Regions from separate parts of the Jeotgalibacillus sp. JSM ZJ347 genome, predicted to be linked through region 1. Evidence: a T-box and tRNA genes for the amino acid it is inferred to sense, from the RefSeq annotation. Region 1 holds a T-box; the other regions hold tRNA genes.
The links. The T-box of region 1 lies ahead of argS (arginine--tRNA ligase). A T-box ahead of a tRNA ligase gene usually reads a tRNA of that ligase, here a tRNA-Arg.

Region 1 (7,707 bases):
TAATAAGTGCTTCTGCGAGTTTCATCGGAATCTCTCCTTCAGCATTGATTATGTATTCCCTTATTTTAGCATTATGTCATTTATAAGTACAAAAATCTTCCGGCAATTTTCAAAGTATAATAAAATGACCACGTAGAGTATTTTATAAAGAAAAGAAGTGATCACATGTCAGAGATACTGAAAGAAGTCACAGTACTGAAAACGATATGCGAGCAATTCGATGGGGTCCAGCTGAAGCTCAATGAAAATACGATTGAAAGCGGGCAGGGTGTAAAAATCTTTCTCCATACCGAAAGTGGGCAGCTAATCGGATTTCTCGGTGTATATGAACTTGGTGCGACTGCTGAAGTGTGCGGAATGGTTCATCCTGATTTCAGAAGACAGGGGATTTTCACAGCCCTTTTGACAAAAGCATTCAGGTTTATGAGCGAAGCAGGATATAAGACTGTTTTACTGAATACACCCGCTTCATCAGCTTCCGGACAGGCATTTATTCAAAAAACGGATGCTGTATACAAAATGACAGAATACCAGATGAAATGGGATCAAACAGTGATAGCTGTTCCATCTGAAAAACTCACTTTGCGTAAGGCGCAGCCAGCTGACCGGGCATTCCAGATCGACCTGGACGCAGACGGCTTTTCAATCCCGCGTGAAGAAGTCGAACAGTTCTTTGATGGAGAGTCTGCAAATGAATCAACCACTTCCTATATGATTGAATGGGAAGGACAGCCTGCAGGTAAGCTTAGAGTTCATGTCATGAATGATCAGTATTGGCTCTACGGTTTTGTTGTGTCTAATTCATTAAGAGGGAAAGGCATTGGCAAAAATGCGTTATTAAGCGTGCTGCATCTGCTTCAGGAAGACGGACGCGAGATCCACCTTGAAGTGGAAGCAGAAAATAAAGGCCCTTTGAAGCTTTACGAATCATGTGGATTTCAGGTTTATCATGCGCAGGATTATTACACATACAAATGATGGTTTCTCATCAAATTCTAATCTTATTCCCAGTTTAATCTTATAATAGAAGACTAATATACAGAGTGAGAGAGATTAAAAGGAGAGAAACGATGAGAAAATTAGTATTAGCGTTCATATTCAGTATACTATTCATTGCCGGTTGCAGCTCATCAGCAGGCGAAGGAGACTTAAATGATTTTCCAGAATATGAAAACCTGACGCAGTACATAAATATGGAACATGTTCAGGCGGAAGTTGCAGAGGACAATACCGGGGAACGTGTCATTCTGTTCAAAGATGACGGCGGTGAAGTTCGGTATAAAAGCATTTTTATAAAAGAAACGAACCGTCATAAAATCGTACAGACTGACGAACCGAATTTGTTTAATGATAAGATTAAGACGAATCCATAAAGGAAGGACAGAGCATTTTTGACTCTGTCTTTCCTGTATTAAGGTCAAAATATCTAAGCTGATTCCTTATGAAGAAGGTGATTAATGTATAAGGATCATTGGCTAATGCACCTCTGGTAGCCTTAAGTATATCCATACGATCTGCTTCGTTTGTCAAATTAAGGTCAGATAATAAATTCTCATATCCAATTCGCGACTGATCTGGAATCCGGCGATTAAATGCCTCAAATAAATGATCGGAAGTATAAACCTTATCTAAAGATGGAAATGCAGGGTGACCAGTATACCCGTTATCAATAGCAGCCTTTACATTTCTGGTGGAGTCACTATTGAAAGAATATTCAAATGTGTACACTTCACCATTAAACGATAGCGTCCCGATATGATAATACAAATCGTTTTTATGGTTTTTCCAGACTAATAATAAGGACTTAATTTTGTTCATTTCTCAGTCACCCCCTTCAATTCACTTAATAATTGTTGCCGTCTATATGATATAAATTCAAAGATAAACTTTTTCCTAACGTCTGATATCAACGGAAGGTTTGCACAATATCCTTTTAATTGTTCCATGTCAAAGTTCTCTAATTTTTTCGCAAAGCAGCCTGAGAACTCTGGATAACTGGTTTTCAACGCATGTAAAATCGTAGACACTTTAATTTTTGGAGATTGATTATTATCTAAACCAATTTTCAGCAGAGTATTTTTATATAAGTTGTGCATCAATTTTGGAGAATTCATAATTGATTTCAACCGCTCATCAGGAGAAACGATTTCAAATTTTTCTAATGTACTATTCTCACCGTAACCAATGATCGGCCAGCTTGATACATCTTTCATATGTCACGCATCCTCCTTTAAAATTCATAAGTACTACTTTAATTCCCTCTGATGAGAACATATATTCCCACCGAGAATAATTTTTAATAGTAATTAAAAGTGAATAAGCCTTACATCTCCTCAGGTGCCTCCAGCCCAAGTAAATACATACTCTCTTTCAAGACAACCTTTACAGCATGAACCAGCGACAGCTTCTCCTGTCTTCCTTCAACTGCATCCAGAATCCGCACATTGCCGTAATACTGGTTAAACGATTTTGCTAAATCCAGTATATATTTCGCTACCTGAGAAGGGTCATTCCCATCAAATGAACGCTTGACCGCCTCCGGAAAATCCATCAGACCCTTAACCACTCGCCATGCCTGATCATCTACAAAAGCCAATGCCTCAGTGTTTTCCTCATAGCCACCTTTTCTCAAAATAGAAGAAGCCCGCGCATGCGTGTATTGAACGTAAGGTCCTGTCTCTCCTTCAAATTTAAGCATTGCATTAAGTGAAAACTCCACGTCATTCAGGCGGTGATTTTTCAAATCGTGAAACATGACAGCGCCCGTTCCTACCTGGTATGCAACCCGCTCTTTGTCAGTCAGAGAAGGATTCTTATCTGCAATATTCTGACGCGCAAGGTCTACCGCTTCCTTCAGCACTTCCTCAAGCAGCACAACTTTCCCTTTTCGCGTAGACATCTTCTTTCCGTCTTTCAGCATCATGCCAAACGGAACATGCTTCAGACCCTGACTCCACTCATAATCCATTTTTCCAAGCACATCAAACAGCTGTTTGAAATGCAGCGTCTGCTCATTGCCGACGACATAGAGCGACCGGGATGACCCGTAAGCCTCGTGACGATAAATCGCTGCTGCCAGATCACGCGTCGCATAAAGCGTCGTACCATCCTTCTTTTTAATCAGACAAGGCGGCATTTCTTCTGCCGACTCCACAACCAGCGCACCATCCGACTCCTTCAAAAGCTGTTTCTCCTCAAGCAACTGCACAACTCGTTCCATTTTATTGTTATAAAAAGCCTCTCCCTGCGTTGAATCAAACGTCACGCCGAGTAGCTCATAAATACTGTTAAACTCCTTCAGTGACTCCTCTCTGAACCACTTCCAGAGTTCGCGTGCTTCCTGATCACCATCTTCCAGACGCTTAAACCAAAGGCGACCCTCATCAATCAGTGACGCGTCATGCTCCGCTTCATCATGAAACTTTACATAGAGCGTCAGAAGCTCTTTAATTGGATTTACACGGATTTTCTCTTCATTTCCCCAGAGCTTATAAGCCGCAATCAGCTTGCCAAACTGCGTTCCCCAGTCACCGAGATGATTAATCCGCACAACACCAAATCCATTCTTCTCACCAATCCGTGCAAGCGAATGACCGATCACCGTTGAGCGCAGGTGGCCCATTGAAAAGGGCTTTGCAATATTCGGTGAAGAGAAATCAATTGTAATGACTTCCCCGTTTCCATGATTTAGACTGCCGTATTGCTCTTTTCGCTGAATTACTTTTGCAACGACTGAAGCTGATACCTCCATTTGATTTAAAAACACATTCACATAGCCCCCGACTGCCTCAACTTTTTCAAAAAGAGGTGGACATTCAAGCTGTTCAGCCAGTTCGCCCGCAATCTGATTAGGCGACTTCCTGAAAATCTTCGCCAGTTCAAAACACGGAAATGCAAAATCACCCATCTCACTATATTTAGGCTTTTCTATCAGCTGACAGATCTTTTCCTGATCCAGCTGCTCCTTTAATTGTTTGTATAACGCTGCTGCAAATAACGATTGATAGTCCATCAACATTCCTCCTCAAAATAAAAAACGCCCGTCTCTTCTCCATACAGGAAAAGAGACGGGCGTCTGATTCGTCCGTGGTACCACTCTCATTGTTTTCACAACCACTCAAATTGATAACGGGGTTCTCCCCGGCAGCTCCTACTTCTGTTTCAGACCTACATCTCCAAAGTGCGCTTCACTCCCTGCTTCACAACCAGGCTCCCACCACCCCCGGTTCGCTTCATACCCACAGCAAGCTACTCTCTTTGTCATTGACGTTTGTTTTTACCTATTATAGACATAAACAGAAGAAAAACAATACCTGAATTGAAATAACTTCCACACCAATCAGAAACTTTAACTTGCGTTAACTAATGATATTAGTTAACATAGAACTAATACCATTAGTTAAAGGGGAGAAACAGATGAAACTAACCAGTAAGGGGTTTATTCACCAGCTAAGTTTTTACCCGAATCTGTTCCCGGTTAATTGTTATCTGATCGAAGAGTCTGATGAACTGACACTAATTGATACAGCATTACCAAACAGCAGCTCAACCATTTTAAAAGCAGCTGAGTCAATCGGAAAGCCAATCTCACAGATTGTGTTAACCCATGCTCACAGCGATCACATTGGTTCGCTGGATCGATTAAAGGAGAGCCTGCCTTATGCAAAAGTGTATATGTCTGAACAAGAAAGCAGACTGCTGGCAGGGGACCGTTCTTCAGTTGAAAATGAAACACAAAATCCGGTAAAAGGTGGCATTCCAAAGGCAGGGAAAATTCGTACACACCCTGATTTCCTTATAAAGGAAGGGGATAAAATCGGCTCACTCAGGGCAATTCAAACCCCAGGACACTCACCAGGGTCGACATCATTGATTGATGAACGGACTGGTGCAATCATTGCCGGTGACGCATTTCAAACCCGGGGAGGAATTGCTGTATCCGGTCATTTAAAGCCCTTATTTCCGTTTCCTGCACTAGCTACCTGGAGTAAAGAAAAGGCTTTAGCTAGTGCGGTTAAGATCCACAGTCTGAACCCATCCCTTCTAGCAGTTGGTCACGGACCTATGTTGATAGAACCTGCTGATGAGATTGACCGTGCGATCATTGCATTTGAAAAAACTTTGAGGAAATCGTAAACGGAGGACCTTTATGGCTCGGAAACCGGGAATTGAACTGCAGTCTATTATACAAACTTCCAGAGAAATTGTTGATGAAGAAGGCATACACGCTTTAACGTTGGCGACAGTTGCAAAAAAACTCAGTATTCGTACGCCATCTTTATATAATCACATAGAAAGCCTGACAGCACTGCGAAAAGCTTTAGCCGTTCATGGATTAGAAGCGTTACACCATCACCTCACCCATTCACTCGGTGATCAGTCAGGTGATAATGCTATTCACGCTTTCAGCCTGGCTTATATTCAATTTGTCAGAACACACCCTGGCTTATATGAGGCTACGCTTTGGGCGGGAGAAGGCCTTGTAAGTCCCGAAGCTGAAAAAGTCACTACCAGAATCGTAGACATGGCTGTTAAGTTGCTGAATGATTATCAACTGGAGGGTGAGGACGCTATTCATGCAGCGCGTGGTTTACGGAGTATCCTGCATGGATTCGCTTCTTTAGATCAACATCATGGGTTTGGTTTGCCGGTTGATCTGGATATCAGCATAAAACGTATGATAGACGTTTTTATAGCAGGAATTGATAAAGTGAAAAGTAAATAAGTCAGGTTAATTCTTCTGTATAAGTCCTGCCCCTATACACAGAAGAATCACTTTTAGAAAACACTAATCTCAGTCTTCAGTATCAAAAACCCCCTTACATCCAAACGAATGTAAGGGGTCAAATCTTTACTGTGTCACAAGCTCAAGCTCAACCGGTACAAATTCCTCTACCGTTTCACCATTAAGAACAGCCTGTGCTGTATCAATCGCGCTGATTCCGATTTCGTTCGGCTTCTGTGCAACTGTTGCTGCCATTGTTCCTTCTTCTACTGCAGCTACTGCATCATTTGTCGCATCAAAGCCGACAACCATCACATCAGACATGCCTGCTGCTTCAAGTGCTTCTACAGCACCAAGTGCCATTTCGTCATTGTGGGCAAATACTGCGTCAAATTCCGCACCGCTCTGAATAATATTTTCCATAACAGAAAGTCCTTCTGCACGGTCAAAGTTTGCTGTCTGGTTCGCAACAATTTCAATATCACTTTCACCAATTACTTCGTTGAAACCTTCTCCACGCTCACGTGCTGCTGAAGATCCTGAAATTCCTTCAAGCTCTACAACGTTACCTGATCCGCCAAGCTCTTCAATAATAAAGTTCCCTGCAAGACGTCCGCCTTCAACGTTATCAGAGGCGATGTGTGTCACAACTTCTCCGCCTTCAGCACTTCTGTCTACTGTAATGACCGGAATATCAGCATTGTTTGCTGATTCAATCGCTGTTGCTACTGCTGCAGAATCAGTCGGGTTCACAAGAATGATGTCTACTCCCTGCTGAATCAGGTCTTCGATATCACTCGCCTGTTTTGCCGGATCGTCCTGTGCATCTACCACTGTAATCTCCATACCAGCTTCTTCAGCCTGGGCTTCAGCACCTTCTGCCAATGTCACAAAGAACGGGTTGTTTAAAGTTGAAATCGAAAATCCGATTGTGCCTGCTCCTTCACTGCCACCTTCATCGCTTCCTGAACCTTCACTTTCAGAACCTGGAGAGTCCAGAGAACATGCAGCCAAAACCAGTGACATCATCAGCATCAACGTTAGAAATAATCTTTTCTTCATTTTCAAACACTCCTTTTAAAATAGTTTTTATAATTAAGCAGCTTTTTTCCGGTCCAGCAGTACCGCCAGCAGAATCACGCCGCCTTTTACAACTTGTTGGTAAAAAGAAGATACATTCATTAGATTGAGTCCGTTATTCAGGACACCAATGATCAAAGCACCGATTAACGTACCGACAATCCACCCGCGGCCTCCAGTCAGGCTAGTTCCGCCTAATACAACAGCAGCAATCGCATCCAGTTCATATGCAGTACCGGCTGTCGGCTGCGCTGAGTTCAGACGTGATGTGAGGATAATTCCTGCCAGCACGCTCAGCACACCTGTCAGCGTATAGACACCGATTTTGATGCGATCTACATTTAACCCTGCAAGCCTTGAAGCTTCTTCGTTACCGCCGACTGAGTACACACCGCGGCCGAATGTTGTTTTCTTCAGGATGAACCATAGAGCACCAAACGCTAAAAACATCGTAATAACCGGGAATGGAATCCCGAAGACATATCCTTTACCAATCATCTGGAAAGAGAATGCATCTGAAAGTCCCGTCACAGGACGGCCTTCTGTATACACAAGCGTCAGCCCGCGGTAGATCGTCATTGTTGCGAGTGTTGCAATAAACGGCGCAACCTTACCTTTTGTAATAATGATTCCGTTAAAGGCACCCATTGCTGCACCGATCAGTAAACCGATTAAAATAGCCAGAATCGGATCAAAACCTGACGTCATTGCACCCGCAGTGAGTGCTGCACCAAGCGCAAGCATCGAGCCGACTGACAGGTCAATTCCACCGGTTAAAATAACAAACGTCATGCCAAATGCGATTAGTGCGTTAATCGATACCTGTCTTAAAATATTCAGGATATTGTTAAGATCAAGGAAGTTCGGGCTTAAAATGGATAGCACGACAACGATCAGTAACA
Region 2 (7,707 bases), 770 kb from region 1:
ATAAAACTCTTTATCACGGATTGAAATGTTAATACGCGTCAGGTTCTGATATACCGTGCGTCCTGCACCGATATTCAGGTGACCTACCTCTGAGTTACCCATCTGCCCATCCGGAAGTCCAACTGCTTCACCGCATGCTGTCAGTTGATTATGAGGAAAGGTTTCCCAGTAGCGGTCAAAGTTCGGCTTGTTTGCCTTAGCGACTGCATTGCCTTTTGTTTCGTCACGCAGTGCAAAACCGTCGAGAATAATTAAAGCTACAGGGGCTTTACGCATTTGCGCCAGCCTCCACAAGTGCAAGGAATGAATCTGCTTCAAGACTTGCACCGCCGACAAGTGCTCCGTCGATATCGCTTTGTGCCATATACTCTTCAATGTTAGCAGGCTTTACGCTGCCGCCATACTGAATACGTACTGCTTCTGCAGCAGCTTCTGACATAGTTGAAGCAACAACTGAACGGATGTGTGCACATACTTCATTTGCATCTTGTGCAGTTGAAGATTTACCAGTGCCGATTGCCCAGATTGGCTCGTATGCAATCACTGTCTGTTTTACCTGCTCTTCAGATAATCCTTCAAGTGCAGCCTTTACCTGACCACCGACAAAGTCTTTTGTTTCATTGTTTTCACGCTGTTCAAGTGATTCACCTACACACACGATTGGTGTAAGGCTGTACTTGAATGCAGCATGTGTCTTCTTGTTTACTGACTCATCCGTTTCATTGAACATGTCACGGCGTTCAGAGTGTCCAAGAATCACGTATTGCACGCCAAGGTCCTGAAGTGCAACAGGGCTAGTTTCACCTGTGAACGCTCCATTTTCCTCAAAATGCATGTTCTGTGCACCTACAGCGGCATCTGAGTTTTTAGTTAAATCCACAAGATTTGCTAAAAATAGTGCCGGTGAACAGATTACAGCATCCACCTTCTCATTTGAAGGTACTTTTGAAGCAACTTCTTCAGTAAAAGCTTTCGCCTCAGATGCTGTTTTATTCATTTTCCAGTTTCCTGCAATAATTGGTTTACGCATTGATGATCATCCTTTCCCGGTTTACTTATCGTTTAGTGCGACAACGCCTGGAAGATCTTTACCTTCCATAAACTCAAGAGAGGCACCGCCACCTGTTGAGATATGACTCATTTGATCTGCTATGCCGAACTTCTCGACTGCTGCAGCTGAGTCTCCTCCACCGATGACAGAATATGTATCCTGTGCATCAGCAAGGGCTTGTCCTACCGCTTTTGTACCATTCGCAAATGAATCAAGTTCAAATACACCCATTGGTCCATTCCAGATCACAAGCTTGGACTGAAGGATCACGTCACGATACAATTCGCGTGTTTTCGGTCCGATATCAAGACCTTCCCAATCAGATGGAATTTCATCGACAGGTACTTCTTTGATATTCGCATCGTTTGAGAAATCATCCGCTACGACGATATCGACCGGCATATAGAACTTCACGCCTTTGTCTTCTGCTTTTTTCATAAATTCTTTTGCAAGATCGATTTTATCTTCTTCTAAAAGAGATTTCCCGATTTCATGCCCCTGTGCTTTTACAAATGTATAAGCCAGTCCGCCGCCAATAATCAGGTTATCCACTTTATCAAGCAGATGATCGATGACACCGATCTTGTCTTTTACTTTTGCTCCGCCAATAATTGCTGTGAACGGACGCTCCGGATTCGATAAAGCTTTACCTAATACGTCAAGCTCTTTTTCCATCAGCAGACCTGATACAGCCGGGATGTGCTCTGCAATGCCTGCAGTTGAAGCATGTGCACGGTGTGCTGCTCCGAATGCATCATTTACATAGACATCAGCAAGGCTTGCAAACTGCTTCGCAAGTTCAGCATCGTTCTTTTCCTCACCAGGATAGAAGCGCACATTTTCAAGAACGAGAATGTCTCCTTCTTCAAGAGAAGAAACAGCTTCTTCAGCTTTCGCACCATATGCTTCTTCTACTGTTTTCACGTCTTTTCCAATCAGTGAAGACAGGTGTGCAGCTACAGGTGCCAGACGAAGTTCCTCAACAACTTCACCCTTTGGACGTCCAAGGTGGCTCGCTAAAATCACCTTTGCTCCAGCTTCTGTTAAATACTTGATCGTAGGAAGAGCAGCACGCACGCGTGTATCATCTGTGACTTCCCCGTCCTTCATCGGCACGTTAAAGTCTACGCGGCAAAATACCCGTTTCCCTTTAAGATCAACATCCTTCATGCTTTTCTTGTTCATTGAATACAGGCCTCCTTCAATTGATTAGCGGATGAAAAAAGGGAGTGGGGATCATTCCCCGCTCCCCGTTTCACCCTCTTATTATAAGGGATGACCGGCCGAAAGACCAATCATACTCTATTTACAATCTGACTTTTTACAGTCCTTTTGCAGCCATGTAAGCAGCTAGGTCTACACAACGGTTTGAGTAACCAGTTTCGTTATCGTACCAAGAAAGTACTTTTACCATGTTATCTTCAAGAACCATTGTAGAAAGACCATCTACGATTGAAGAGTGCGTGTTGCCATTGTAGTCAGTTGATACAAGTGGCTCATCGCTGTACTCAAGGATTCCTTTAAGGTCGCCTTCAGCAGCTTCTTTAAGCGCAGCATTGATTTCGTCAGCAGTTACGTTCTGATCAAGTTCAGCTACAAGGTCAACAAGTGATACGTTTGGCGTTGGTACACGCATTGCCATACCGTTCAGCTTGCCTTCAAGTTCTGGAAGTACAAGAGATACTGCTTTTGCAGCTCCAGTTGAAGTTGGGATAATGTTTTCAGCAGCTGCACGCGCACGACGGTAGTCTTTGTGTGGCAGGTCAAGGATCTGCTGGTCATTTGTGTATGAGTGAACTGTTGTCATCATACCACGCTTGATTCCGAACTTGTCGTTAAGAACTTTTGCATATGGTGCAAGGCAGTTCGTTGTACAAGAAGCGTTAGAGATTACGTTGTGGCTAGCTGGGTCATACTTGTCTTCGTTAACACCCATAACCACTGTAAGGTCTTCACCGTTAGCTGGTGCAGAGATAATAACTTTCTTCGCTCCGCCTTCAAGGTGCTTAGCAGCAGCTTCACCTTTAGTGAAAATACCAGTTGATTCGATTACGATCTCAACGCCGAGGTCGCCCCATGGAAGGTTAGCTGGATCGCGCTCAGCAAGAACCTTTACTTTGTGTCCGTCAACAAGAAGGTTGTCGTCGCCATCTACTTCTACTTTCTGATCTAGCTTGCCGTGAACTGAGTCATACTGTAGAAGATGTGCAAGCATGTTTGCATCAGTAAGGTCGTTTACTGCTACAACCTCTACTTCCGGGTTGTTAAGTGCTGCACGGTATACGTTACGTCCGATACGTCCAAATCCGTTAATTCCAATTTTCACTGTCATGAATAATTCCTCCTTAGAATGTTTGGGGATGGTGCTTTTTTTATATTTCAAAAGGACTTAACCTTTCAAAAGCTCTCTCGCTGCTCCTTCGTCTGTAATCAGCGTCGAAGAAGTCTCTGGTGCGCCTTTAAAATAAGCGCGGATTGCCTGTGCCTTGGAGTGACCTCCGGCTACGGCAAATACATTAGGTACATTGCTCAGGTCTTTGAGCTGAAGCCCAACGGTTTTTACTTTATGGACTATATTGCCCTCCACATCAAAGTAATAACCAAACGCTTCACCGACAGCCTGTCCTGTAGAAATCGTCTGAAAATGTTCCTCAGTTGTGCTGCGGCGTTTTGCCATTGTAAATGCATCACCGATCCCATGAAGAACAAGATCTGCTGAAGTAATAAGAGACATCACTTCTTTGATCGCAGGTTCTTTCATAATCGATTCATACACTTCACGGCTGACCTGGTCCGGCACATATAATACTCTGTGCCTCGCACCGGATTTTTGTGCCATTGTCGAGCAGATTGTATTCGCCTGGTTCTGAACATCCTCACCAATACCGCCACGCGCCGGAACAAACAATGTTTCAGGTGTGGCAAAGTCAGGCGTCAGCATGCCCGCTACAGCAGACATCGTTGTACCACCGGTCACTGCAATCACTGTGTCAGTGCCGACATAAGGCTTCATACTCTGAATCGCTGCCCGTCCAAGTTCTTCTTTCACCCATGGCGAATCGTCACTGTCACCAGGTACAATTATAACCTCTTTGACTTTCAGCATCTCTTTTATCGAATGCTCCATTAAAGTTATACCCGATATCTCATTGATCATGCGTTCAAGTGGGATAAGGATTTCCATTCCATCTCTCGTCAGGCTCATACCTGAAGAATGAATGTGGAGAAGATCCTGAGCTTTTAACTGCTCAACCTCTTTCCTTAATACCCGCTCTGTCATACCGAGAGACTGTGCAAGACTTCTTCTGCCAACAGGCTGCAAAAACCTGACTGACCTCAAAACCTGGTACTTCAGTTGAATCTCATCAAGCAGGTCAGGCACCAGACGCTTTTGGATGTCAATTATGTTTGCCATATCAAAGCTCCTTTTCAGTGAAACATCACTTCAAGGCCCGGCAATTATCCTGACATCGAAGTGTTCCTGGTCATTTTTTGTCCCACATAGACATATTATGTCCCATCAGGCGCAAAAAAAAGATCCCTGCTACGCCTCTAATCATAGCAAGGTTCTTAGAACGTTTCAAGAAATAAAGTCAAGACTTTTTTTGAAAACGTTTACTTATTGTCACAAAGTCAATAGTGCCAGCCTGAATGATCTCTCCGTCCACTTCCACTACAGGGATCATCAAACCATACTTCTCCGTCCATTCATCAGACGTATCAATATCACGTTCTTCAATTTCAAAGCCGTGATCCTCCTGTGCGAGTTCGAGCATTAGTTTGCCTTCTTCACAGAGAGAGCAGTTTTTGCGGGTGTAGTAGTGTACGATCAATAAAATTACCTCCTCATCAATTTCAATGCGAGAAATAAAATTGAAGATTATAATCATCAATTTTTATCCCAGCCGATATGACAGCGTAAAAAACCGATCCCTCTAAAAGAGAGACCGGCTGATCTTAAAATTATTTTCCTTCTTCAGCAAGCTTATTACGATCCATAATCTGGTCAACAAGACCATATTCTTTCGCGCGTTCAGCTGTCATGAAGTTATCGCGGTCAGTATCTTTTGCGATTGTTTCGAAATCCTGACCAGTACGCTCAGCAAGAATTTTGTTCAGCTTTTCGCGTAGGAACAGGATGCGCTTTGCAGCGATATCGATTTCAGTTGCCTGACCTTGGGCACCGCCAAGTGGCTGGTGAATCATTACTTCAGCGTTAGGTAAAGCATAGCGGTGACCTTTTTCACCTGCAGCAAGAAGGAATGCACCCATTGATGCTGCCATACCGATACAGATCGTGTGCACTTTCGGCTTAATGAACTGCATCGTATCATAGATTGCCATACCCGCTGTGATGCTTCCGCCCGGGCTGTTGATGTATAGGTAAATATCTTTATCCGGATTATCAGCTTCTAAAAATAGCAGCTGAGATACGATTGAGTTCGCAACGTTATCGTCAATTGCGCTTCCCAGCATAACAATGCGGTCTTTCAGTAAACGTGAATAAATGTCATATGCACGCTCACCGCGGTTAGTCTGTTCAATAACTGTTGGAATTAAATTCATTGAAAAATCCTCCTTTAGCGATCTAGTGGTGGTGTTGCAACAATATGTACTGTTATCTTACAATGAAGGTCAAACAAGGTCAAACAAAATGACTTGATCTTTCTTCCTTTCATCATACCCATCTGAGCACCTGATTAACAAGTCTGAACCATCTTCTTTATATTAATATTCGGCTTGCATTCCGAAAACTCCTTTATTATAATAGAAAAGCATTGTTAAAACGTGCCCTCGTAGTTTAATGGATATGACGCAAGATTCCGGTTCTTGAGATAGGGGTTCGATTCCCTTCGAGGGCGTTTAATTAAAGGTTTAACATTTCGTAACCACGCTGTTTTTTAACGGCGTGGTTTTTTTATGCTGAAATACGGTTAGGTTGAAGCATTTTCTGTCCAGGTTGTAGCAATCCGCGTTTAGCTTGTAGCGATACACCCGGGAAGTTGTTGCAATCACCGGCCAGGTTGTAGCAATCCCATCAAAACTTGTACCAGTCCCCTCCCGGATCTTCCAGCAAAATACCCTCCAAACAAAAAAATCCCTCCCCGGCAAAACCGAAAAGGGACCTGATCAATTTTCTTCTTCCACATATGCCGCAAGCGTTTGCATTGCAGCTTCTTCATCAGCACCATCTGTGATTAAAGTAAAGCTTTCACCTGAGCTGAGTGCAAGGCTCATTAGGCCCATAATGCTTTTTGCGTTCACCTTTTTGTTTTCTTTTTCAATGTAAACGTCTGAAGAAAACTTTGTAGCTTCCTGAACAAACATGGATGCAGGTCGCGCCTGCAATCCACTTTTTAACCTGACTGTTACTTCCTTTTGCTGCATCTGATCTCCTCCTGTATTTAGTTTCCTACCATTTCACCTTTGCGTAATTTTTCAGCGATCTGATCGATTTTTCTTAAGCGGTGATTGATCCCGGACTTGCTGACAGCGCCGCCGGAGACCATTTCTCCCAGTTCCTTCAGCGTGACATCCTGATAAGCAACTCGGAGTTCAGCAATTTCTCTCAGCTTGTCTGGTAAAATACCGAGACCTGCTGTTCTTTCGATAAAGCGGATATTCTCAACTTGTCTGAGTGCCGCTCCGATCGTTTTATTGAGGTTTGCGGTCTCGCAGTTAACAAGACGGTTCACCGAGTTTCTCATATCTCTTACAATTCTCACATCTTCAAAGCGGAGCAATGCCTGGTGAGCACCGATCAGACTGAAAAATTCAGTGATTTTTTCAGCTTCTTTCAGGTAAGTAACAAAGCCCTTTTTACGCTCAATTGTCTTACCGTTCAGATCAAACTGATTCATCAGCTTTGCAAGTGAATCGTTATGCTCTTCATACAGTGTGAAAATTTCGAGGTGATAAGATGAAGTTTCAGGATTATTAACTGAACCGCCAGCTAAAAATGCACCTCTTAAATATGCACGCTGACAGCACTTTTTGCCGATCATTGCGGGACTGATATCATGGTTCAGACGGAAACCTTCACCCAGGATATTCAGATCTTCAAGGATATCTTTTGCCTGCTCAGCAATTCTGACGATATATACGTTGTTTTTCTTCAGTCTCATTTTTTTACGGACCAGGAGTTCAACCTGTACCGTGTAATTCTTTTTGATCAGTGTATAAATTCTGCGGGCAATTGCCGCATTTTCTGTCTGGATATTCACAATCAGAACTCTGTTTGAAAAAGACAGTGATCCGTTCATCCGGATCAGTGCAGACAATTCTGCTTTTGAGCAGCAATCATTTGCTTCTATCTGGGTGAGTTCTTTCTTCGTTTCTGACGCAAACGACATGTGTCTTTTCCGCCTCCCTCTTTCACTAACTACGCTAGCTGATCTTTCGTTTCAGCCATTAAGCGGACAACAATTTCTGCGACACGATCAGTATCATGACGGATAAGTCCTTCGCGATTAATAATTATTTTATCATAAACCACCTGAAGTCCGAGGGCTTTTAACCGATCGACATCAAATTTTACAGGTTCCGCCATTTCTTTATCATAAAGTGAGCGGATCTCTGCAGGGACATCCTCATTATTGACCAGTACGTAGTCCATAAATTTAGTTCCCATATGCTGATAGATCGCTTCTACATGC
Region 3 (7,707 bases), on a different contig from region 1:
CCATTCATACACTGAACAAACGGTGTTATTGAATAAGGGGGAAGAAAGTGTGGCTCGGAGAACGTCAATTCTAACGAAAAGAGAAAAGGAAGTTTTTAACCTTTTACTTAAAGATAAGACAACAAAAGAAATTGCTTCTGAATTATTTATCAGTGAAAAAACAGTCCGGAATCACATTTCTAATGTGATTCAAAAGCTTGGTGTTAAAGGAAGGTCTCAGGCAATTGTAGAACTGCTAAGGCTAGAAGAACTGTCTCTCTGATCGGGAGACAGTTTTTTTGTTACATCGTGTAAATTTAAATGTTCTTGATTATTAACAATAAAAAGGCGACAATATTAGTAGAACGAAACATAGGGAGTGTATGAACCGATGGAAACTAAAGGAGTACAAGAGCTTCATCCAAAAGAGGTTGTAGCAGATATCGAAAAGGACCTCCGCTATATTTCCGGACTGATCAAACAAAAAGGCAGAGAAATTCTTAGTCAGTACACAATCACGCCACCACAATTCGTGGCGCTGCAGTGGCTGTTTGAAGCAGGAGATATGACGATTGGTGAATTATCGAATAAAATGTATCTTGCCTGCAGCACAACAACAGATTTAATTGATCGGATGGAAAGAAGCAGTCTGGTTGTCAGAGTGAAAGATGAACATGACCGCCGGGTAGTAAGAATTCATCTGTTAGAAGAAGGCGAAAGAATTATTGAAGAAGTAATTAAAAAGCGTCAGCAGGACTTAAGTGATGTGCTATCAGGATTTACTGAAGATGAAGTCACTTCTCTTGCAAAAGTGCTGAGTAAATTACACGGCGAAATGAAATAAGAGTGAGGCGTTTTTCTTGAGCAGAGCAATCGACGTAATGGATTCTGGTGTTGGCGGCCTGACAGTTGCCAGGGAAATTATCTACCAGCTTCCAAATGAACAGATCATCTATTTAGGAGACACAGCCCGCTGCCCATATGGACCAAGACCTGAAGAAGAGGTTAGAAAATACACGTGGGAAATGGCTGAGTTTCTATACAGACAGGACATCAAAATGCTGGTGATTGCCTGCAACACTGCAACAGCAGCTGCACTTGAAGAGATCAGGACAGCTTTTGATATCCCGGTTATTGGGGTCATCTCACCGGGTGCACGCTCAGCGATCAAATACACTAAGAATAACTGTGTAGGCATACTTGGTACTGACGGAACGATCAAAAGCAGGGCTTATGAAAAAGTGCTGTGCAGTTTAAAAGAGAGTATTCAGACATATCCTAAAGCATGTCCAAAGTTTGTGCCGCTTGTTGAAAGTGGAGAATATAACAGTTCAATGGCGAAGAAAATTGTTGCAGAAACGTTGAATGACATGAGGCATCATCCGATTGATACGCTGATTCTTGGATGTACACACTACCCTTTACTGCAGCCTTTAATTGAACAGTATATGGGACCGTCAGTAAAAGTGATCAGCTCAGGTGATGAAACCGCCAGAGAAGTTAGTGCGATCCTGTCTTACCGCGGAGAGTTAAATGCCCGCCATGAAAGACAGCAGCACATTTATTACACAACAGGTTCCCCTGTTATATTTGGACAAGTTGCAAGGGAATGGATGAACGATGATTCCCTGGTAGTAGAATCCGTAAAATTGCCGTGAGCTAATCACGGCTTTTATCGTTAAAATTTAAATTTATAGTAAATAATCGTAGTATTTACGTAACTGAAGATGTGTGCAAAAAACATCAGCCGGCTTATTAGAAGTCAACACAAAAGATGGAGTGAATAAATGTGAGACCTGATGGAAGAGCTGTCTCAGATATGAGACAAATTACGATAGAAAAGAATTATCTGATGCACCCTGAAGGATCGGTGCTTGTTGCCTTTGGTGACACTAAAGTTATTTGCACCGCGAGTATTGAAGACAGAGTGCCGCCTTTTATGAGAGGTCAGGGGAAGGGCTGGATTACAGCTGAGTATGCGATGCTTCCAAGAGCGACCGGACAGCGGACAATCCGTGAATCCTCCAAAGGAAAAGTCAGTGGGCGTACAATGGAAATTCAGCGTTTGATCGGACGGGCGTTGCGTGCCGTTGTAGACCTTGATGCGCTTGGAGAAAAAACGGTATGGATTGACTGCGATGTCATTCAGGCAGACGGCGGGACAAGAACTGCTTCGATTTCAGGCGCTTTTGCTGCAATGGCGCTTGCAATAGAAAAACTGACTCTCGAAAAAGAACTTCCTTTATTTCCTGTAAAAGACTTTCTGGCTGCTGTGTCAGCAGGCATTAATTCAGACGGGGAACCGATCCTTGATTTGAACTATGCTGAAGATAGTACAGCAGATGTTGATATGAACATTGTGATGACGGGTAAGGGTGAATTTGTAGAGCTTCAGGGAACTGGGGAAGAAGCTGCATTCACGCATCAGGAACTGCTCGATATGCTGAGTATCGGACGAGCGGGAATTGAACGCATTATTGATGAACAAAAATCAATTCTCGGTCAAGAATTAACAGCTAAGATTGTGAGTGATGTAAAATCATGAAAAAGATCATTATCGCCACAAACAATAAAGGGAAAGCGAAGGATTTTGAGAAGCTGCTAAATCCGCTGGGCTATGAAGTCAAAACGCTTGCTGATTATCCTGCATTAGAGGAAGTTGAAGAAACGGGTGTTACATTTGCTGAGAATGCTGCTTTAAAAGCTGAAACAATTGCACGAAAGCTTGATGTCAGTGTGATTGCAGATGACAGTGGATTGATTGTCGATGCACTTGACGGTGAACCCGGCGTGTTTTCTGCACGATATGCGGGTGCTGAAAAAAATGATCAGAAGAATATTGAAAAAGTGTTATTAAAGTTAGATGGTGTCCCTGATGGCAAAAGAACTGCGCGTTTCCACTGCACACTTGCACTGGCTGAACCAGGGAAAGCAACCAGGTTGTTTACTGGCGAAGCGGAAGGGTATATAACTTCAAAACCAAGTGGTGAAAATGGCTTCGGCTATGACCCGATCTTTTATACAGAGGTATATCAAAAAACTTTTGCAGAGTTGACATCTGATGAAAAAAATCAAATCAGCCATCGTGCAAACGCGCTCAGAAAATTACAATCACAGTTTCAGTGAGGTGATCTGATGAAGTTGTTAATTGTAAGTGATAATCATGGTGATGCACATATTATTACTGAAGTAAGGAAACACTGGGAAGATAAAGTTGATTATATGTTACATGCCGGAGATTCAGAGCTTCCCTTTGACTCTGAGGCAATGAAACCATTTGTGAAAGTTAGAGGCAATTGTGACTTTGACTCTTCATATCCTGAGGATGAAGTCGTGGATTGCGGAGATATTAAGATATTTATCACTCACGGCCATCTGTATGGAATTAAATCATCATTAGACAGAGTCCGTTATAAAGCGGATGAAAATAACGCTGATGTTGTTATTTTCGGGCATTCTCATCAGTTGGGAGCGGAGATACTTGACCATAAGCTGTTTCTGAATCCAGGCAGCATCAGGCTCCCGCGTGATCGCAATGAACCGACATATGCAGTCGTCAATGTTGAAAATCTTCAGGTTGAAGTCGTGTTTTATACAAATCAGCATGATAAACTATTATCATGGACCGGTTCATTTAATGACTAAATGATAAAAGGTGTACCGTCCAGAGTGCATGCAAGCTGGACGGTACAGCGTATAAACCGGTATCTTTTAACCCGTTTAAAATACTTTAAAATAATATTTGAAAATGCATTGACTTTTATTGAATATATTTATATAATAATAATTGTCCTTAACAAGACGTACTACATAATGTCCCAGTAGCTCAGTTGGATAGAGCAACAGCCTTCTAAGCTGTCGGTCGGGCGTTCGAGTCGCTCCTGGGACGCTAACTGAAAGCCCGCCTGTTACAAATGTAACAGGCGGGCTTTTTTATTTTTGCATAGTGCTTTTCTTGGCATTTTGTAAAAGACAATGCTACACTCAATTCAAAAAGATTACGGAAGGTGGTTCATCATATATGGCTGAGCAGCAGGGCAGGCGTGTAATACCGTTCCCGGGATTAAAAGACCGGCTCGTAGAACGAGGATTGGACATGCTGCAAAATCAGGAGAATGTTGAAGCCATCAGCCTTTTGGAGCAGGCGCTTGAACTTGATGAACATGATGCGGCGGCAGGTACTTCACTTGCAGTTGCGTATTATGAAAATAATCAATGGTCAGAATCTGCAGACCTTTGCAGACAAATGCTCCGGGAAGGGTCAGGGGAATATGACGAATTAATTGAACTTTACGTTATGAACCTGATTCAGTTAAGGAAGTTCAATGAGATTTCATCATTCATACAACCTTTATTAGAAGAAAATGAATTACAACCTGAAAAAGCCGTGCGACTTCAGAATCTGATCGAGCTTAGTGAGCAGCAAAAGGAACAGAAAGAGGCTGAGGAAGAATCATTTCAATCCTTTCAGCTTCAAAGAGACCTTGAGCAGCAAATGATTCAGGCGGCAGCACTTGCAAAACAGAATATCAGACCGATGAAGGACGATATTATTGATGAAATTGAAAAAGATCAGACGCATCCATTTATCAAAACACTGCTTTTAAACATTCTTAGAGAGCAGGGGATTTTTGAAGAAACGGTCGTCTGCAAATGGAATAAAGAAATATCCGTCTGTCCGGCGGAATTGGTGGAGCCTTTTGATCAAGAGATGTATGTTGAGGCTGCTAAGTTTATCTCAAATGAGAGTGCACAGCCGCAATTAGCAGAAATTGCAGCAGAGCTCTTGCAAAAGCATGCCTTTTTACTTTATCCTTTCACATGGAGAACAGATTCTCCGGAGGTAATTTCTGATGCTTACCTGAGACTTGCTAATGAGTATCTGGGTGTTCAGAATTCATTTGAAGATTTTGAATATAATGAACTCCTGGCAGAAATCAGAAGGCTTGAAAAAGTGGAAATGGTCTAATGGTTTGCAGTTGAAAGACAAACCGCGTATGTTATAATGAAATGGTTGCATAATGGGATTCTTAATAGATAAATGAAAGAATCATTGATTTCATGTCGAACATGAAACCATTAACTTAATAGATGTTTTGGAGGGAATTATTTATGTCAGCAAAATGGGAAAAGCAAGAAGGTAATGAAGGCGTACTAACAGTAGAAGTAGACGCTGAAACAGTTAATAAAGGCCTTGACAGTGCCTTCAAAAAGGTTGTAAAGCAAATCAACGTACCTGGATTCCGTAAAGGTAAAATGCCTCGCCAGATGTTTGAAAAGCGTTTCGGAGTGGAATCACTTTATCAGGACGCTCTTGATGAAATCCTTCCTGAAGCTTACGCAAATGCAGTTGACGAAGCTGGTATCGTACCGGTTGATCGTCCTGAAATCGACGTAGAGCAAATGGAAAAAGGTAAAGAGCTTATCTTCACTGCAAAAGTTACTGTTAAGCCAGAAGTTAAACTTGGTGAATACAAAGGACTTGAAGTGGAAAAGCTTGATGCAGAAGTAACTGATGAAGATGTAGATGCAGAACTTAAGCAGCTGCAGGAACGCCAGGCAGAGCTTGTAGTAAAAGAAGACGGTAAAGTAGAAGACGGCGATACAGTCGTTCTTGACTTTGAAGGATTCGTTGATGGAGAAGCATTTGAAGGCGGACAAGCTGATAACTATTCTCTTGAAATCGGTTCAGGTTCTTTCATTCCAGGTTTTGAAGAGCAGTTAGTTGGTCTTTCAACAGGAGATGAAAAAGACGTTGAAGTTAATTTCCCTGAAGAATACCACGCTGAAGAGCTTGCTGGTAAGCCGGCAACATTCAAAGTGAAAGTTCATGAAATCAAAGCAAAAGAACTTCCTGAACTTGACGATGAATTTGCTAAAGATGCAGATGAAGAAGTGGAAACACTTGCTGAGCTGAAGGAAAAGACGAAGAACCGTCTGACTGAAGAGAAGAAAAATGCTGCTGAAATGGCACTTCGCGATTCAGTAGTTGAAAAAGCTTCTGAGAACGCTGAAATCGACATCCCAGAATCAATGGTTAACACTGAAGTTGACCGCATGATGCAGGAATTCGAACAGCGCCTTAGCGCTCAGGGTATGAACCTTGACCTTTACTTCCAGTTTAGTGGTCAGGATGAAGATGCTCTTCGCGGACAAATGCAGGAAGACGCAGCAAAGCGTGTGCGTACGAACCTTGTACTTGAAGCAATTGCTGAAGCTGAAAACATCTCTGTTACCGAAGAAGACGTTGAGTCTGAACTTAGCAGCATGACTGAGCAGTTCAATATGTCCGTTGATCAGATCAAAGCTGCACTTGGCGGATCTACTGAAATCCTTGAAAATGACCTGCGTGTACAAAAAGCAATCGATTTTCTTGTGGAAAACAGCAAGACTGTTGCATAATAATAAGTAAGAATGGAGCAAGGCGCGATTAGATCGTGCCTTGTTTTATACCATAAGCAAGTATTAGCGGCTACTGACCGCAAAGTTATTACATACATACAGGTTTATTAGCAAAACATATCGGGAAATTCGAGTTAGTTCCGTCAAAAGGATCAATGTGATACAATTTTTTTTACAGAGTTAAAGAAGTGCTCTATTAAAGAGCAAGACTGATAAAGGGGTGAAAGTAATGTTTAAATTTAACGATGAAAAAGGACAACTGAAATGTTCTTTTTGCGGAAAAACCCAGGAGCAGGTACGTAAACTTGTTGCCGGACCGGGTGTATATATTTGTGATGAATGTATAGAGCTTTGTACTGAGATTGTGGAAGAGGAACTTGGTACAGAAGAAGAAGTGGAATTTAAAGATGTACCGAAACCGAAAGAAATCCTTTCAATTCTCGGTGATTATGTAATTGGCCAGGAACGTGCGAAGAAGTCCCTTTCTGTAGCCGTTTATAACCATTACAAACGAATTAAATCAAACAGTAAAGTGGATGATGTTGAGCTTGCAAAAAGTAACATCTGTCTGATTGGACCAACCGGTTCAGGTAAGACACTTCTTGCCCAGACGCTTGCAAGAATTCTGAATGTACCATTTGCAATTGCGGATGCTACATCACTGACAGAAGCCGGTTATGTGGGTGAAGATGTTGAAAACATTCTTCTGAAGCTGATTCAGGCTGCTGATTATGATGTAGAGCGTGCTGAAAAAGGCATTATTTACATTGACGAAATTGATAAAGTAGCCCGCAAGTCTGAAAACCCATCTATTACACGTGATGTTTCAGGTGAAGGTGTTCAGCAGGCGCTACTGAAAATTCTTGAAGGAACAACTGCAAGTGTTCCTCCACAAGGCGGAAGAAAGCACCCGCATCAGGAATTTATCCAAATCGACACGACGAATATTCTCTTCATTGTCGGCGGTGCGTTTGATGGAGTAGACCAGATCATTAAGCGCCGTCTTGGTCAAAAAGTGATCGGCTTTGGTTCAGGTGAATCAAAAGGTGACCTGACAGAACGCGAATTGCTTGCTAAGCTGGTTCCGGAAGATCTGCTGAAATTCGGTTTGATTCCTGAATTTATTGGTCGTCTTCCAGTTACTGCGACACTTGAAACATTAGATGAAGAAGCATTAATCTCTATTTTAACGCAGCCGAAAAATGCGCTCGTAAAACAATATCAGAAAATGCTTGAGCTTGATGATGTGGAACTTGAATTTGAAGAAGAAGCTTTACGTGAGATTTCAAGAAAAGCAATTGAACGTAAAACCGGTGCTCGCGGACT

Region 2: it encodes a tRNA-Arg, which carries the amino acid that the T-box ahead of argS (arginine--tRNA ligase) is inferred to sense. The anticodon was not compared.
Region 3: it encodes a tRNA-Arg, which carries the amino acid that the T-box ahead of argS (arginine--tRNA ligase) is inferred to sense. The anticodon was not compared.

Annotation. Positions count from the first base shown of each region.
Region 1 is NZ_JBISEN010000002.1:177,154-184,860, reverse strand. Features, by position in the region: gene ACH6CZ_RS06805 (DIP1984 family protein) at 1-25, opposite strand, end outside; gene ACH6CZ_RS06800 (GNAT family N-acetyltransferase) at 166-978, shown strand; gene ACH6CZ_RS06795 (hypothetical protein) at 1,071-1,373, shown strand; gene ACH6CZ_RS06790 (hypothetical protein) at 1,357-1,818, opposite strand; gene ACH6CZ_RS06785 (HipA domain-containing protein) at 1,815-2,213, opposite strand; gene argS (arginine--tRNA ligase) at 2,324-4,012, opposite strand; T-box leader at 4,061-4,273, opposite strand; gene ACH6CZ_RS06775 (MBL fold metallo-hydrolase) at 4,417-5,136, shown strand; gene ACH6CZ_RS06770 (TetR/AcrR family transcriptional regulator) at 5,150-5,725, shown strand; gene rbsB (ribose ABC transporter substrate-binding protein RbsB) at 5,852-6,787, opposite strand; gene ACH6CZ_RS06760 (ABC transporter permease subunit) at 6,821-7,707, opposite strand, start outside.
Region 2 is NZ_JBISEN010000002.1:944,550-952,256, reverse strand. Features, by position in the region: gene gpmI (2,3-bisphosphoglycerate-independent phosphoglycerate mutase) at 1-276, opposite strand, end outside; gene tpiA (triose-phosphate isomerase) at 269-1,030, opposite strand; gene ACH6CZ_RS10240 (phosphoglycerate kinase) at 1,052-2,236, opposite strand; gene gap (type I glyceraldehyde-3-phosphate dehydrogenase) at 2,373-3,383, opposite strand; gene ACH6CZ_RS10230 (sugar-binding transcriptional regulator) at 3,441-4,466, opposite strand; gene ACH6CZ_RS10225 (glutaredoxin family protein) at 4,645-4,884, opposite strand; partial or broken gene clpP (ATP-dependent Clp endopeptidase proteolytic subunit ClpP) at 5,015-5,620, opposite strand; tRNA gene ACH6CZ_RS10215 (tRNA-Arg) at 5,842-5,913, shown strand; gene ACH6CZ_RS10210 (HPr family phosphocarrier protein) at 6,182-6,439, opposite strand; gene whiA (DNA-binding protein WhiA) at 6,457-7,404, opposite strand; gene ACH6CZ_RS10200 (gluconeogenesis factor YvcK family protein) at 7,434-7,707, opposite strand, start outside.
Region 3 is NZ_JBISEN010000001.1:179,122-186,828, forward strand. Features, by position in the region: gene ACH6CZ_RS00850 (helix-turn-helix domain-containing protein) at 50-262, shown strand; gene ACH6CZ_RS00855 (MarR family winged helix-turn-helix transcriptional regulator) at 371-823, shown strand; gene racE (glutamate racemase) at 840-1,637, shown strand; gene rph (ribonuclease PH) at 1,769-2,524, shown strand; gene ACH6CZ_RS00870 (XTP/dITP diphosphatase) at 2,521-3,105, shown strand; gene ACH6CZ_RS00875 (metallophosphoesterase) at 3,115-3,624, shown strand; tRNA gene ACH6CZ_RS00880 (tRNA-Arg) at 3,795-3,868, shown strand; gene ACH6CZ_RS00885 (tetratricopeptide repeat protein) at 4,001-4,948, shown strand; gene tig (trigger factor) at 5,092-6,381, shown strand; gene clpX (ATP-dependent protease ATP-binding subunit ClpX) at 6,611-7,707, shown strand, end outside.